DNA from 4 places in the Bacillus sp. TCT6 genome. Region 1 is predicted to be linked to each of the others. Evidence: riboswitches for the same ligand, from Rfam matches in the RefSeq annotation. Region 1 holds a riboswitch; each other region holds the start of a gene.

Evidence for each region. Region 1 has a riboswitch for S-adenosylmethionine ahead of AC0ONG_RS20000 (bifunctional homocysteine S-methyltransferase/methylenetetrahydrofolate reductase). Riboswitches for the same ligand answer to the same signal wherever they lie in the genome.
Region 2: another riboswitch for S-adenosylmethionine. It lies ahead of mmuP (S-methylmethionine permease); the one in region 1 lies ahead of AC0ONG_RS20000 (bifunctional homocysteine S-methyltransferase/methylenetetrahydrofolate reductase).
Region 3: another riboswitch for S-adenosylmethionine. It lies ahead of AC0ONG_RS29755 (ABC transporter permease); the one in region 1 lies ahead of AC0ONG_RS20000 (bifunctional homocysteine S-methyltransferase/methylenetetrahydrofolate reductase).
Region 4: another riboswitch for S-adenosylmethionine. It lies ahead of AC0ONG_RS00575 (cyclase family protein); the one in region 1 lies ahead of AC0ONG_RS20000 (bifunctional homocysteine S-methyltransferase/methylenetetrahydrofolate reductase).

Annotation. Positions count from the first base shown of each region.
Region 1 covers NZ_JBVYHX010000001.1:3,920,365-3,923,507, reverse strand. Annotated here, with positions in the region: gene metC (cystathionine beta-lyase) at 1-71, opposite strand, end outside; gene metI (cystathionine gamma-synthase/O-acetylhomoserine thiolyase) at 68-1,180, opposite strand; SAM riboswitch class I at 1,275-1,385, opposite strand; SAM riboswitch class I at 1,589-1,698, shown strand; gene AC0ONG_RS20000 (bifunctional homocysteine S-methyltransferase/methylenetetrahydrofolate reductase) at 1,769-3,143, shown strand, end outside.
Region 2 covers NZ_JBVYHX010000002.1:134,021-137,163, reverse strand. Annotated here, with positions in the region: gene mmuM (homocysteine S-methyltransferase) at 1-264, opposite strand, end outside; gene mmuP (S-methylmethionine permease) at 239-1,648, opposite strand; SAM riboswitch class I at 1,732-1,839, opposite strand; partial or broken gene AC0ONG_RS27605 (IS4 family transposase) at 2,183-2,433, shown strand; partial or broken gene AC0ONG_RS27600 (IS4 family transposase) at 2,403-2,594, opposite strand; gene AC0ONG_RS27595 (transglycosylase domain-containing protein) at 2,992-3,143, shown strand, end outside.
Region 3 covers NZ_JBVYHX010000004.1:24,886-28,028, reverse strand. Annotated here, with positions in the region: gene AC0ONG_RS29765 (ABC transporter ATP-binding protein) at 1-156, opposite strand, end outside; gene AC0ONG_RS29760 (ABC transporter permease) at 113-1,117, opposite strand; gene AC0ONG_RS29755 (ABC transporter permease) at 1,135-2,052, opposite strand; SAM riboswitch class I at 2,189-2,294, opposite strand; gene AC0ONG_RS29750 (DUF3951 domain-containing protein) at 2,464-2,679, shown strand; gene AC0ONG_RS29745 (hypothetical protein) at 2,696-3,143, opposite strand, start outside.
Region 4 covers NZ_JBVYHX010000001.1:128,460-131,602, forward strand. Annotated here, with positions in the region: gene AC0ONG_RS00565 (ATP-binding protein) at 1-309, shown strand, start outside; gene AC0ONG_RS00570 (hypothetical protein) at 539-919, shown strand; gene AC0ONG_RS00575 (cyclase family protein) at 1,054-1,686, opposite strand; SAM riboswitch class I at 1,772-1,884, opposite strand; gene AC0ONG_RS00580 (PRK06851 family protein) at 2,033-3,142, shown strand.

The sequences.
Region 1 (3,143 bases):
TTCACAGCGCCCGTTTGTGAGTCATGTTTATATTGGTTGTGTAGTAAGAGTGTATCTATAGAATAGCTCATATTTTTACACCTTCTTTTACGAGTTTAATGGCTTGCTTTAAGTCTTGAATTAAATCGTTACTATTTTCAATGCCAACGGAGAATCGAAGAAGACGATTGCATACACCGTTTGCTGTTCTAATATCTTCAGGAATATCAGCATGTGTTTGCGTTGCTGGATAAGTCATTAAACTTTCTACACCACCAAGACTTTCTGCAAATGTAATTAAGGATAAAGATTGTAAGAATGGATTAATCCAAGCTTCATCTTTAAGGCGGAATGAAATCATGCCGCCTCTTCCTGGATAAAATACATCTGTCACCCCGTTTTCATCATTTAAATATGCAACAACTGCTTTCGCATTTTCTTCATGTTGTCTCATGCGAAGCGCTAACGTTTTCATACCGCGAATTAATAACCATGAGTCAAATGGGCTTAAAACCGCGCCTGATGCATTATGATAATGAGCGATTTCCTCGCAAAGTTCCATTCCTTTTGCAACGACAAGTCCGCTTAGTACATCGTTATGTCCCCCTAAATATTTCGTTGCGCTATGGAGTACAATGTCAGCACCCTCTGTTAATGGTTGCTGTATATAAGGTGTGTAGAATGTGTTGTCTACAATAAGAAGTAGTCCGTGCCTTTTCGCTACAGTTGCGACAGCAGCAATATCAGTAACTTGCATTAATGGATTAGTTGGAGTTTCTATGAAAATAGCCTTCGTTTCAGTTGTGATAGCTTGCTCAATTTGTTTAATAGATTGTGTATTTACGTATCTACATCGAACATTCCACTTTTTTTCGTGCTCAGAAAATAATCGATACGTTCCTCCGTATAAATCTTCAGATACAATAAGTTCGTCTCCAGAGCGGAATAGAGAAAGGACGAGGAGAACAGCCGCCATCCCTGAACTACAGGCATAACCTTGTTCGCCATATTCTAAGTCTGCGATTGCCTGTTCTAAAAGACCGCGAGTTGGATTGCCAGTTCGTGAATAGTCAAAGCCAGTAGATTTACCAATTCCTTCGTGACGATAAGCGGTTGAGAAATAAACCGGTGGATTAACCGTTCCTGTTGTAGTTTCACTGCGATTTCCGATTTGTGCTAGTTTTGTTTCGATTGTTGACATGTGAAAATTCCTCCTTTTTAAATTGAAACATTAAGTGAATATAAAATAAAAAAAGCCTTCTAAGAAGAAGGCTTTCGGTTTGAATAGAGTCTTCTTCTCATCTGTCAAATCTTTCACAATTTGCTGGAATTAGCACCTTATTAACAAACTGTTAATGGTTGCTGAGGCGTCATAGGGCCAGTCCCTCTACCTCTCTAGATAAGAATGTTCGTATGAAATTTTTATTATGTTTTTAACTTTACAACAAAAGATAATTGAATTGCAAGTTTATTTTAAATAATTTTTATTTTTCCGCAAGTATCATTGACTTTTACTTTTGTGCATGCTAAATTTATTAAAAAATTAACAAACATTGTTAAAAGGGGAACGCATTTCCTTTTAGCTACATAAATAAAATAATAAAGACAACTCTTATTGAGAGCGGTGGAGGGAAAGGCCCTGTGAAACCCGGCAACCTTCAAACGAAATGTTTGAAACGGTGCTAATACCTGCAAAACGAATGTTTTGCATAATAAGAGGAGGAACGATTATGTCCCCCTCTTCAAAGTGAAGAGGGGGTTTTTATATTGATAGAAATGAGGGAGATTCGTGAAATTACTAGATTTATTATCAAAAGGAATTGTAATAGGTGATGGTGCGGTTGGGACGTTATTGCATTCACATGGTTTGCAAAGTAGCTTTGAAGAATTGAATGTATCTGATCCAGACTTAATTATATCGATTCATAAACAATATGTAGCTGCTGGAGCAGATGTAATTCAAACGAATACGTATGGGGCAAATGAGACGAAATTACGTATGTATGGTTTAGAAAATCAAGTTACAGAAATTAATAGAGCGGCAGTAAAACTGGCGAAAGCATCTGTTACAGACAGAAATGCAATTTTAGGAACAATTGGTGGTATGAAACACATCGGAGCCGTTACAACGACTGATATGGAAAGGGAGTTTATGCTACTTGAACAGGCAGGGGCTTTACTAGAAGAGCAGGTTGATGGATTACTATTAGAAACTTTTTACGATGAATTTGAATTACTTCATGCCGTTAAAGTATTGCGTAAGCAAACGAATATTCCAATTGTTGCTCAATTAGCGTTACATGAAGCAGGTACGACTCAAAATGGAAATGATGTCAATGAAATATTAAAGCAACTTATAGATTGCGGTGCAAATGTTGTTGGATTGAATTGTCAACTAGGGCCGCTTCATATGACGGAAGCTTTCAAAATGATATCGATTCCGCAAAATGGCTATTTATCAGCATACCCAAATGCAGGTCTCCCGAATTATGTGGAGGGACGTTATGTATATGAGGGAAGCCCAGCTTATTTTGAAGCGATGACACCGAGATTTATTGAGCAAGGTATTCGATTATTGGGTGGTTGTTGTGGTACGACTCCAGAACATATTCAAAGTATGAAGCGCGCTGTTGCGAATATTACCCCTGTAATAGAAAAAGACACGATTCAAAGGCCGAAAGTCGTTCATACGCATGAGAAACGTTCGAAGGCTCACGTCACTCTAGCAGAGAAAGCGAAAAAACAAACGACAGTTGTAGTGGAATTAGATCCACCGAAAACGTTAGATACACAGCGTTTTTTTGAAGGAGCAAGAGCGTTAAAAAGAGCGGGAGCAGATGCTATTACTCTAGCAGATAATTCATTAGCATCGCCTCGCATCTCGAATATGGCAATGGGTGCGTTATTAACCAAGCATGATATCCCAGTATTGACACATTTAACGTGTAGAGATCATAACGTCATTGGACTACAATCTCATTTGTTAGGTTTATCGGCGTTAGGGATGGAAGAAGTGTTAGCTTTAACTGGTGATCCAGCGCGCGTTGGTGATTTTCCCGGTGCAACTTCTGTATATGATTTATCCTCTATTGAGCTCATTAAAATGATTAAAGAAATGAACGATGGACGTTCAATTTTAGGGAAATCAATTGGACCGGCGACAA
Region 2 (3,143 bases), on a different contig from region 1:
TTCCTGTTCTTGTATTCCACGCGCGGAAAACCCACTAATAGTAGCTTGATAGCTTGCTGTTATGGCACAGTCTGCTCCAGCACGAAAATAGTCCGAATGAACCTGATAAATTAGTTCCGGATTTTCTAGTAACACACGTGCCGACCAAAGGGGATCGTCCAAATTACATCCATGCGCCTCCAATTCAGTAGCTAATGCTCCGTCAAGAAGCATAATGGAATGTTGGGATAAAATAGCATCAATTGGGTTGATTTTGTTCGACATAATCTACACCCCTCTTTTTTAGATTTTTTGTTAGATAATAACTTCCATAGCAAAACAAAATAAACGGTATGCCGCAATATAAGGCAATTCTCTGTGTTGGATCGAATGCAATTCCAATACACGATGCCAGACAAAGGATAAAAGAAGCAATTGGTACTAATGGATATAGTGGTGTGCGATAAATCAAGTCCTTTTCAGAATTTCCTTCTTTCAAAAATTGTCTGCGAAATAGGAACTGGGAAGCGCTAATACTCATCCAAACTATAACTACTGCTAGACCGGAAATGGAAACAAGTACGATATAGACAGTATCTGGTGCCACAATACTTGAGAGCAAAGCCAAAGCTCCACCCATCATACTGAAAATGACGGCGTTGATTGGAACACCTTGCTTCGTCATTTTCCCAAAAATCGGGGATATCGTATTCTTATTAGCAAGCGACCAAAGCATTCTAGAAGAGGCATAAAGGCCTGAGTTTGCCGCAGATAAAATGGCTGTTAAGATAACGAAATTCATTATGTCAGCTGAATATGGCACCCCAATTCGTTCTAGAACTGCAACAAAAGGGCTCTCTAATACCCCTGCATCGGAAATAGGCAATAACGCAGATAAAACAACAATCGTTCCTACAAAAAAGATGATCAATCTCCACAGAGTAGTTCGAATGGCCTTCGGTATCATTTTTTCCGGGTTCGCTGTTTCTCCAGCTGCAATGCCTATTAATTCTGTTCCCGAAAAAGAAAAATTAACCGCAAGCATGGTCATCATAATGGCCGTAGCACCATGAGGAAATAAACCTCCACTTGTAAAATTAGAAAAGAATGGTGCTGCTTTTGAATAAGTCATTGGGAGAAAACCTAGCATTGCCGCTACTCCTAAAACAATAAAAATCGCAATAGCTATAACCTTTATCGATGAAAACCAAAATTCGGATTCGGCGAAAAATTTAACAGTCAGGATATTTAATACAAAGATCAAAATGGCAAAAAGAGCACTCCATACCCAAATATTAACCGATGGAAACCATCGCTTCATAAGTAATCCTGCGGCTGTAAATTCAGAACCTAAAGCAACAGTCCAAGTTAACCAATACAACCAGGCTACTGTATACCCTGTACCCGGTCCAATGTATTTAACTGCATAACTATGAAATGCGCCCGTTTCAGGCATATGTACGGAAAGCTCGCCTAAACATAGCATAACTAGATAAACCACTAGCGCACCAATCAGATAGGATAGAATTGTTCCAAACGGTCCAGCTTGTTGAATAGTGTAACCCGAGCTTAAGAATAAGCCAGTTCCAATCACTCCACCAAGTGATAGCATGACTAAATGACGTGCTTGCATTTTCCTTTGAAATTCTTGCCCATTTTTGTTCTCCATTTCTAATCTCCTTTAGTTACTATCCAGAAAAAACAAAAGCGCACTCTAAAAAAGAGGGCGCTACTGACAAATAAAAACGGAAGCTCTCATCTATCAGGATTATCACCCGCTGGAATTAGCACAGTGTCTACTTAAGCAGACCTGTTGCTGAGGTTTCATAAGGCCAGTCCCTCCACCTCTCTGGATAAGAAATATTTTTTTATAACCTTATCAATCCATTTAATAACTGTCAAGATAATTCTGTTTTTTAAAAAAATATCTATTATAGAAATACCAAAAATAGAGTATTACTATAACTGCAACCCACTCCTTCTCGGGTATTATTTAAAAATCGAACATACAAAACCTGATTTATTTATGATACGGTTCACAAGCACTTCCTCAAAATTTAATGCACTTCTAAATATCTTCTTACTTCTTTGGTTATGGGGTCACCATACATAACCATCAACTCAGGTGATTTTAATACCCTCAAATATCAAAAAAACGTTACCTTTTCTAAACAAGCTAAATTAGAAAGGATGATGTTTTCTTATGAATCTCTCGATTCAAGATGAATTATTACCATTTGCAGAATAATTACAACGATATGTTACACCTGTATTCTTAGAAGAACTTGCAAGAGAAATAGGATTTATAAGGCGAAGACTTAAGTTTTCTGGATCAGAATTAGCTGCTATTTTCATTTGGATTAGTCAACGGGCGGCAAGTGATTCCTTGGTTCGATTATGAGTGGGCTTCATGCAGCGGCAGGGCTTAGCCCTGAGGGACTTAATAAAATTCTTGTTGAAGTTTCTAATTGACTACAAAGTTGAGTAATAGAGGTAGTAGCGATTTGTTGATTTAACCATATACACAAATATAAAAAATGATGCCCATGGCACTTGCGTTTTCATTTCATTCCGCCTGCTTCTATAGCTAATTGATTAAGTGTAGTGGGAGACATATATTGATATAACTCTTTAGCAAATAAAGACAACTCTTGTTTTGATAAATATTTATAAAAAGCACGTCACCTTTTCTCATTAACATAAGTGAATAGTAACGTGCTTTTAACTTCAAGAATAGTCTAAATCCTTAAGTTGGCGGATTTGTAGCGAGACCCCATTATTATCAAGCTAAAAATGGATTTTCTATGAAATTCCATTTTTTTGTTGTGCCACTATTACCTTTTCTGTTTCGTTATCAGATAAGTTAAAATTTCTTCCTCATCTTAAAGTGGAACAAATTTATTACTTAAATTGTCTATTTAGTACACTTATTAAATATGAATATATTTCTTAAAGTGACTTCAATAATTTTAAGTAAATCAACAGGAGAATTGAAAGGCAGGAGAAAGTAGCATGTCAGAAAATTATCGTTTTCGAGAGGAGCGACGACAAGTTAAAAAGAAAAAACAGCCTACTGCTAAGAAACAAAATGCAAAAGGTAAAACATCATTTTTTCGTAAGTTTTTAGTTAGTTTTTTATTACTTGGTATTGTGGGGTTAGTCGC
Region 3 (3,143 bases), on a different contig from region 1:
TTGTGCTGTAACACTTTTTCCTGAACCACTTTCTCCTACAAGTGCAACGATTTCACCTTCATTAATAGAAAAGGAAACATGCTTCACAATTGCTTGCTTACTATTCTCTTTTTCAACGGTCAATGTTACGTTTTCTAAAGATAAGAGCTGTGCCATGTTTTTTCTCCTTTCGATTCCGTTTGACGATTTTTGGATCAATCGCATCTTGCAAACCATCACCAATTGCATTAAATGCGAACATAATGAGTGCAATCATGATTGCCGGGAAAAATAGCTGCCACCATTCTCCGCTCAATAATGTCCCGAGTGCATCATTCGTCATCGTCCCCCAACTTGCCGCTGGTGATTGTACTCCAAGTCCTATAAAGCTTAAAAATGATTCTGAAAAAATAGCTGCTGGAATTGTAAATGATAAATTTACGATAATAATCCCTGTTAAATTCGGAATTAAATGCCCATATATAATTTTCATATGTGATGTACCTAATCGCTCTGCTGCAATAACAAACTCTCTTTGTTTTAAAGACAATACTTGTGCTCGAATGAGACGAGCCATTCCAATCCATCCCGTTAATGCAAGAGCGATAATAATGGTGAAAAGACCTGGTTTCATAACAATTAATAGTAAAATAACAATTAATAAATATGGGATGCCGTATAATACTTCAATTCCTCTTATAATCCACTCATCAATTAACGTTCCAAGGCGATTACGCCCTCTCACATATCCACTAAATCCACCAATCAGTACACCAAGCCCTATATCGAGGGCAGCTGCTACTAATCCAACTGTTAGTGAAATCTTCCCACCAGCCCAAGTACGTGCCCAAATATCTCTCCCTAGATCATCTGTTCCAAACCAATGTTCACTACTCGGCGGTAAATTTGTTGCCTCTTTTACTTGTTCACTCGCAGTAAATGAAGTTAAACTTTCGCCAATAAGCGAGAAAACAATAATTAGCAATAACGTCACTGTTCCTAAAACTGCGATTGGATTCGATATAAACTTACGAAACACTTCTTTCTTTCTGCTAATTGTTTGCTGATTTTTATTTATCGTTAATTCTTTTTTCTCTTCTTTCGTTAATAACTGTTCATTAATCTCATAAGCTCCCATTTAAATATCCCCCCTCCTTATGTAATAGAACGAATACGCGGATCAACAATGCGATGAATAATATCTGTAATGAAAATACAAGCAATTAATAATGCACTATAGAAAATCGTTGTTCCCATAATCACCGGATAGTCTCGGTTAAAAATACTATCTACAAAATATTTTCCTAGGCCAGGAATTGAAAAGATTTTTTCAATAACGAAAGTCCCTGTTAAGAGTCCAGCCATTAACGGTCCAACAAATGTAAGTACTGGAACAATCGCATTTCGAAGAGCGTGTCTTATAATAATCTTCTTAATTGGTATACCTTTTGCTCTTGCTAGCTTAATATAATCACTCTGCAGTACTTCGATCATATTAGAACGAACAAACCTTGTAATAACTGCGATTGGCCCTAACGCTAATGCAAAGGATGGCAATACCGTATGTTCGAATGTTCCCCAAGAGGCTACTGGTAAAAACTCAAATTGGATAGCGAATACTTGTATAAATAGTGGTGCTAAAATAAAACTTGGAATAGAAATACCTAAAATTGCGAGCAAACTCACACTATAGTCAATTACTCTCCCATGATATAGAGCAGCAAATGTCCCTGCCGCAATTCCTACTAACAATGAAATAACAAGTGCTTGTAGACCAATAATTGCTGATGGACCAAAGCCAGTTGTTATAATTTCTGATACACCTTGCCCGGTTGATTGAACCGATTCACCAAAATCAAAATGAACTACACCGTCTAAATAAGCAACATATTGATTCCATAACGGTTCATCAAGGTGATACTTCGCTCTCATGTTTTGGATCACTTCTTCAGGAAAGATTTTTGCATCTGATGAAAATGGATCTCCCGGAATAATATGCATAATTAGAAATGTCACTGTCGTAATAACCCATAGTGTGAACACCATAACCGATAATTTTTTAATTACATACACTTCAATAACCCCCTAAACACATGAATTTACTTTGTTTTATGAATGTACTTTTTCCATTACTCCCTTTTCTCTTTTTAGAATACAAAAAGCCTTGATCTTAAAAAATAAGATCAAGGCTTAACAAAAAAAGGCCCATCACTTATCTTTCAAGACTTGCTTGCTGGAATTAGCACGGTGTTCCTATTACAGAACCCGCTGCTGAGGTGTCATAGGGCCAGTCCCTCTACCTCTCTGGATAAGTAAATTGCTATATTATTATTTGGTTCAAATTGTATATTTCGAATTATAATTCTGAAAAATTGAAAAGTCAATCGAATTGGATAAATTTAGAAAAATCAGTTTTTAATTCGTTTATCGAAATTACAGTTTTCGGCTTATCATAAAAAGAAATGATGTTAAAGGAGTTATAAGATGGACCCCTTACTTCTTGCTACTATAGGATTACCCTTAACAATCGTTATACTTGTCATCATCGGCTCCTATAAACTCTTTATTAAAAAGAAACATATTACTTCTTTTTATACTCCTTTCGATAATATTACCGGGCAAACTATTTCCGAATTTCACGAAGAACAGAAAATATTAGTATCTGAGGATGAAGACAGAGATGGCAAGAAGAAAAAATAACCTTGCACAGGCAAGGTTATTTTTTCGTTTCTGCTTGAAAACGTTTATAGTATGTCGATGCTGTTGCAAAGTTAATTTCTATATCACGAATCAACGATGAATCTTCTTCTTTAGCTAACTTCTGTAATTTTTTCATCGCTTGTTCTGATTCATTCAAGAAACCAACATATACCTCATGTTCTTGCTCTTTCGACTTCGGAACACGAATTTCTTTACGTATATGATCAATATCTTCTAACATGCTCGTTGTTACCTTTTGCACGTCTTCTTTATATGTTGCATTCGTTATTTCCTTACCGCCCTTTTCTTTTGCCACTTCAAATAACTGCAGTGCTTTATTAATTTCTTTATTCATTTTTATATCGTATTTTTCATGTACTGCAAGGTATTCTTTCATCTCTTCTGTTTGTTCAGTAGATTGCTCTACCTTTTCTTTCGGTTCTTTCGTATCTTTATTTCCATTA
Region 4 (3,143 bases), 3.8 Mb from region 1:
TTAAAACAAGTGTTATTAAATATCATTAAAAATGGAATAGAATCAATGCCAGAGGGCGGAGAAATTCATATCCGTGCATATCAAAAAACGCAAGGACATTTGTGTATTTCTGTTGAAGACCAAGGATTTGGTATAGAGAATGAAAAGTTGGAAAAAATCGGCAAGGCATTTTACACAACAAAGGAGACTGGTACAGGACTTGGATTAATGATTACATATAAAATTATTAAGGAACATCAAGGGAGTATCACGATCCAAAGTAGTCTAGGAGTAGGAACGAAAGTAGAAATTTTTCTGCCGACCGTTTAATGTATTGGGAGAAAAGATTTTTCAGAAAAGTGTTCTTGTTGTGTAAATATAAACATTTTATAAAATGTTTCAAGAAGGGTTTTTTTTATAAAATACTTCGTTTATAATGGAGGAAAATATCGACATGAGATTGATTACTCATGTAACGGTTCAGTAGTGTTATGAAAAGATAAGAAGGGGTGCACGCGCATCCTTTTTTCTATGCAGATATTATGAAAGAGGTGGTATGATGGAATTAACATTAAATTCGACTGTATGTTTACACACGATTCAATTTCGAAAAGAGCAAAAGAATTATATTGTAAAAGATACAATTACAGGAGAAAAATATGAAATGCCGCCACTTTGGATTGATGCATTGGCAATGATGCGTGACGGTTTTTTATTGGGAGAAATTGAGGAGAAATTAAAAGAAGAGTATCCATCTGAAGAAGTGAATATGTTAGCATTCACGAGGCAACTGTTAGAACTAGAACTTGTTGAAATGGTAGATGGAGAAGAGATAGCTTGCACAAAGAAGAAAGAGATAGATTGTTTAGCTTGGGTGCGTCCCCGTGTGGAACAATTCTTTCTTAATTTAAATAGAAAATATAGAAGCAAAGACCAGTAGTGGCCTTTGCTTTTTTTAATCCCGCTATTTGCCGGGCAGTAAGACCCCCACCTCAAAATTCAGCGGAAGCAAAGAAGTTAGGTGTGGGATGAACAAAACCCCCACTGATTAAAGGTTCACTTTATAGGTTGTGTTTAAAATATAACAGCAAATGCTCTTGCGAAAGCACCGTCACTATTTTTAATTTTTAAAGGTGCGGCTGAGAAAAAGAAACGTTTTGTTTCGATAGCATCTAGATTTGTTAAGTTTTCAATTAAGTAAATATTATTCCCTAGTAATATGTGATGAATCGGTGATGTTTCTGTTGTGACTTCATCAGGAGAAATGAAATCTAAACCGATAGATTTTACTTTTAATTGAACTAATTCTTCAGCTAATTCTTCAGAAAGATAAAATGCTTCTTTCTCATAAGCTTCTGTATTCCATTTGGTGGATAGATTAGAATGAAAAATAACAATATCACCTTCTTTTATGTCAGTATTATGCAATACTGCCTTAGGTAATTTTCGCTCTTGAATATGTGTTACATCTATAAGAACAGCTTCACCTACAAATTGATCCAGCGGTAATTGATCGATGGTCGTTGCGCCTGAAATAAAATGCGCAGGAGCATCACAATGCGTGCCAACATGAACGACAGAATGAAAATCTGTAACTTGATAGCCTGATTCTTCAACACTTGTAACAGCTTCTAGTTGTATTTTAGGTGTTCCAGGAAATTGAGACATATTATTTTCAAATGTTTGCGATAAATCAATTACTTTCATTTTACATACCTCCAATATATATTTTTCAAATAATAAAAAGCTCATCCTTCAGTATCAAGAAAGATGAGCTTTACATGCTAGTTGAGTTTTATCTTCCAAAATGCAATGCATTTTGCAGGAATTAGCACCTATTCAGTTTGTATAAACTGAGGTTGCTGGGCTTCAAAGGGCCGGTCCCTCTGCCTCTCTTGATAAAGAAGTATTTAATTTTGAAATCGTAATTTTCCGATAGTTAAATTGTAATTCATTTCCTTTTTTCGTGCAATACAAAATAGGTATTCACCCAAATAAAGCTGCTCGCATATTGTAGGTTATGTAAATAGAATGCTGCGAAGGAGTGAGTGCAGTGACAGGAAATGTATTAAATTATTATGCTGGTGGTAATACAGCTAGGGGATTTCACAATTTATACGAAGAGAATTTAAAAGGATTAGACAGATTATTTATCTTAAAGGGTGGCCCAGGAACGGGAAAATCTTCTTTAATAAAGGCAATAGGTCGTGAATGGATTGAAAAAGGATATGATATTGAATTGTTACATTGTTCTTCTGATAATAAATCGGTTGATGGTGTAATTATCCCAAAATTAAAAGTAGGAATTGTTGATGGGACATCGCCGCATGTTATTGAGCCAAAAATGCCAGGAGTTGTTGAAGAGTATATAAATTTAGGAATTGCTTGGGACTCAGATAAACTAAGAAAGCAGAAGTTAGAAATTGAAAGATTTGTTTCAGAAGCAAGCAAAGCTTTTCAGTCTGCTTACGCACGTTTTAAAGAGGCATTGGTTATACATGATGAGTGGGAGAAGATATATATTGATAATATAGATTTTAATAAAGCAAATGAACTAACCAATCAGCTAATCCAGAAATTATTTGCAGATAAAAGCGGGAGACAATCGCTTGTAAAACATCGTTTTTTAGGAGCTGCTACACCGAAAGGAGCAGTTGATTTTGTTCCTAATTTAACAGAAGGGTTACCACATCGTTATTTTATAAAAGGGCGCCCAGGCTCTGGAAAATCAACGATGCTCAAAAAGTTAGCTAAGGCAGCTGAGGAAAAAGGGTTTGAAGTTGAAGTATATCATTGCGGATTTGACCCGAATAGTCTTGATATGGTTATCGTAAGAGAATTAGGATTTGCAATTTTTGATAGCACCGCACCACATGAATATTTTCCAAGTCGCGAGGGTGATGAAATTATTGATATGTATGCCCTTATTGTTACGCCAGGGACGGATGAGAAATATGCGAAGGAAATTCGTGATGTCTCCATTCAATATAAAGCAAAAATGAATGAGGCGATGTCTTTCTTAGCGAAAGCAAAATCGGTTCGTGATAAATTAGAACGAATTTATATTGCTGCTATGGATTTTTCAATAGTAGATGCATATAAAGAGGAGATTCAAAAAGAGTTTGAACGAATTGCTGCTACTGTAATTGAAAAGCAACAATAGA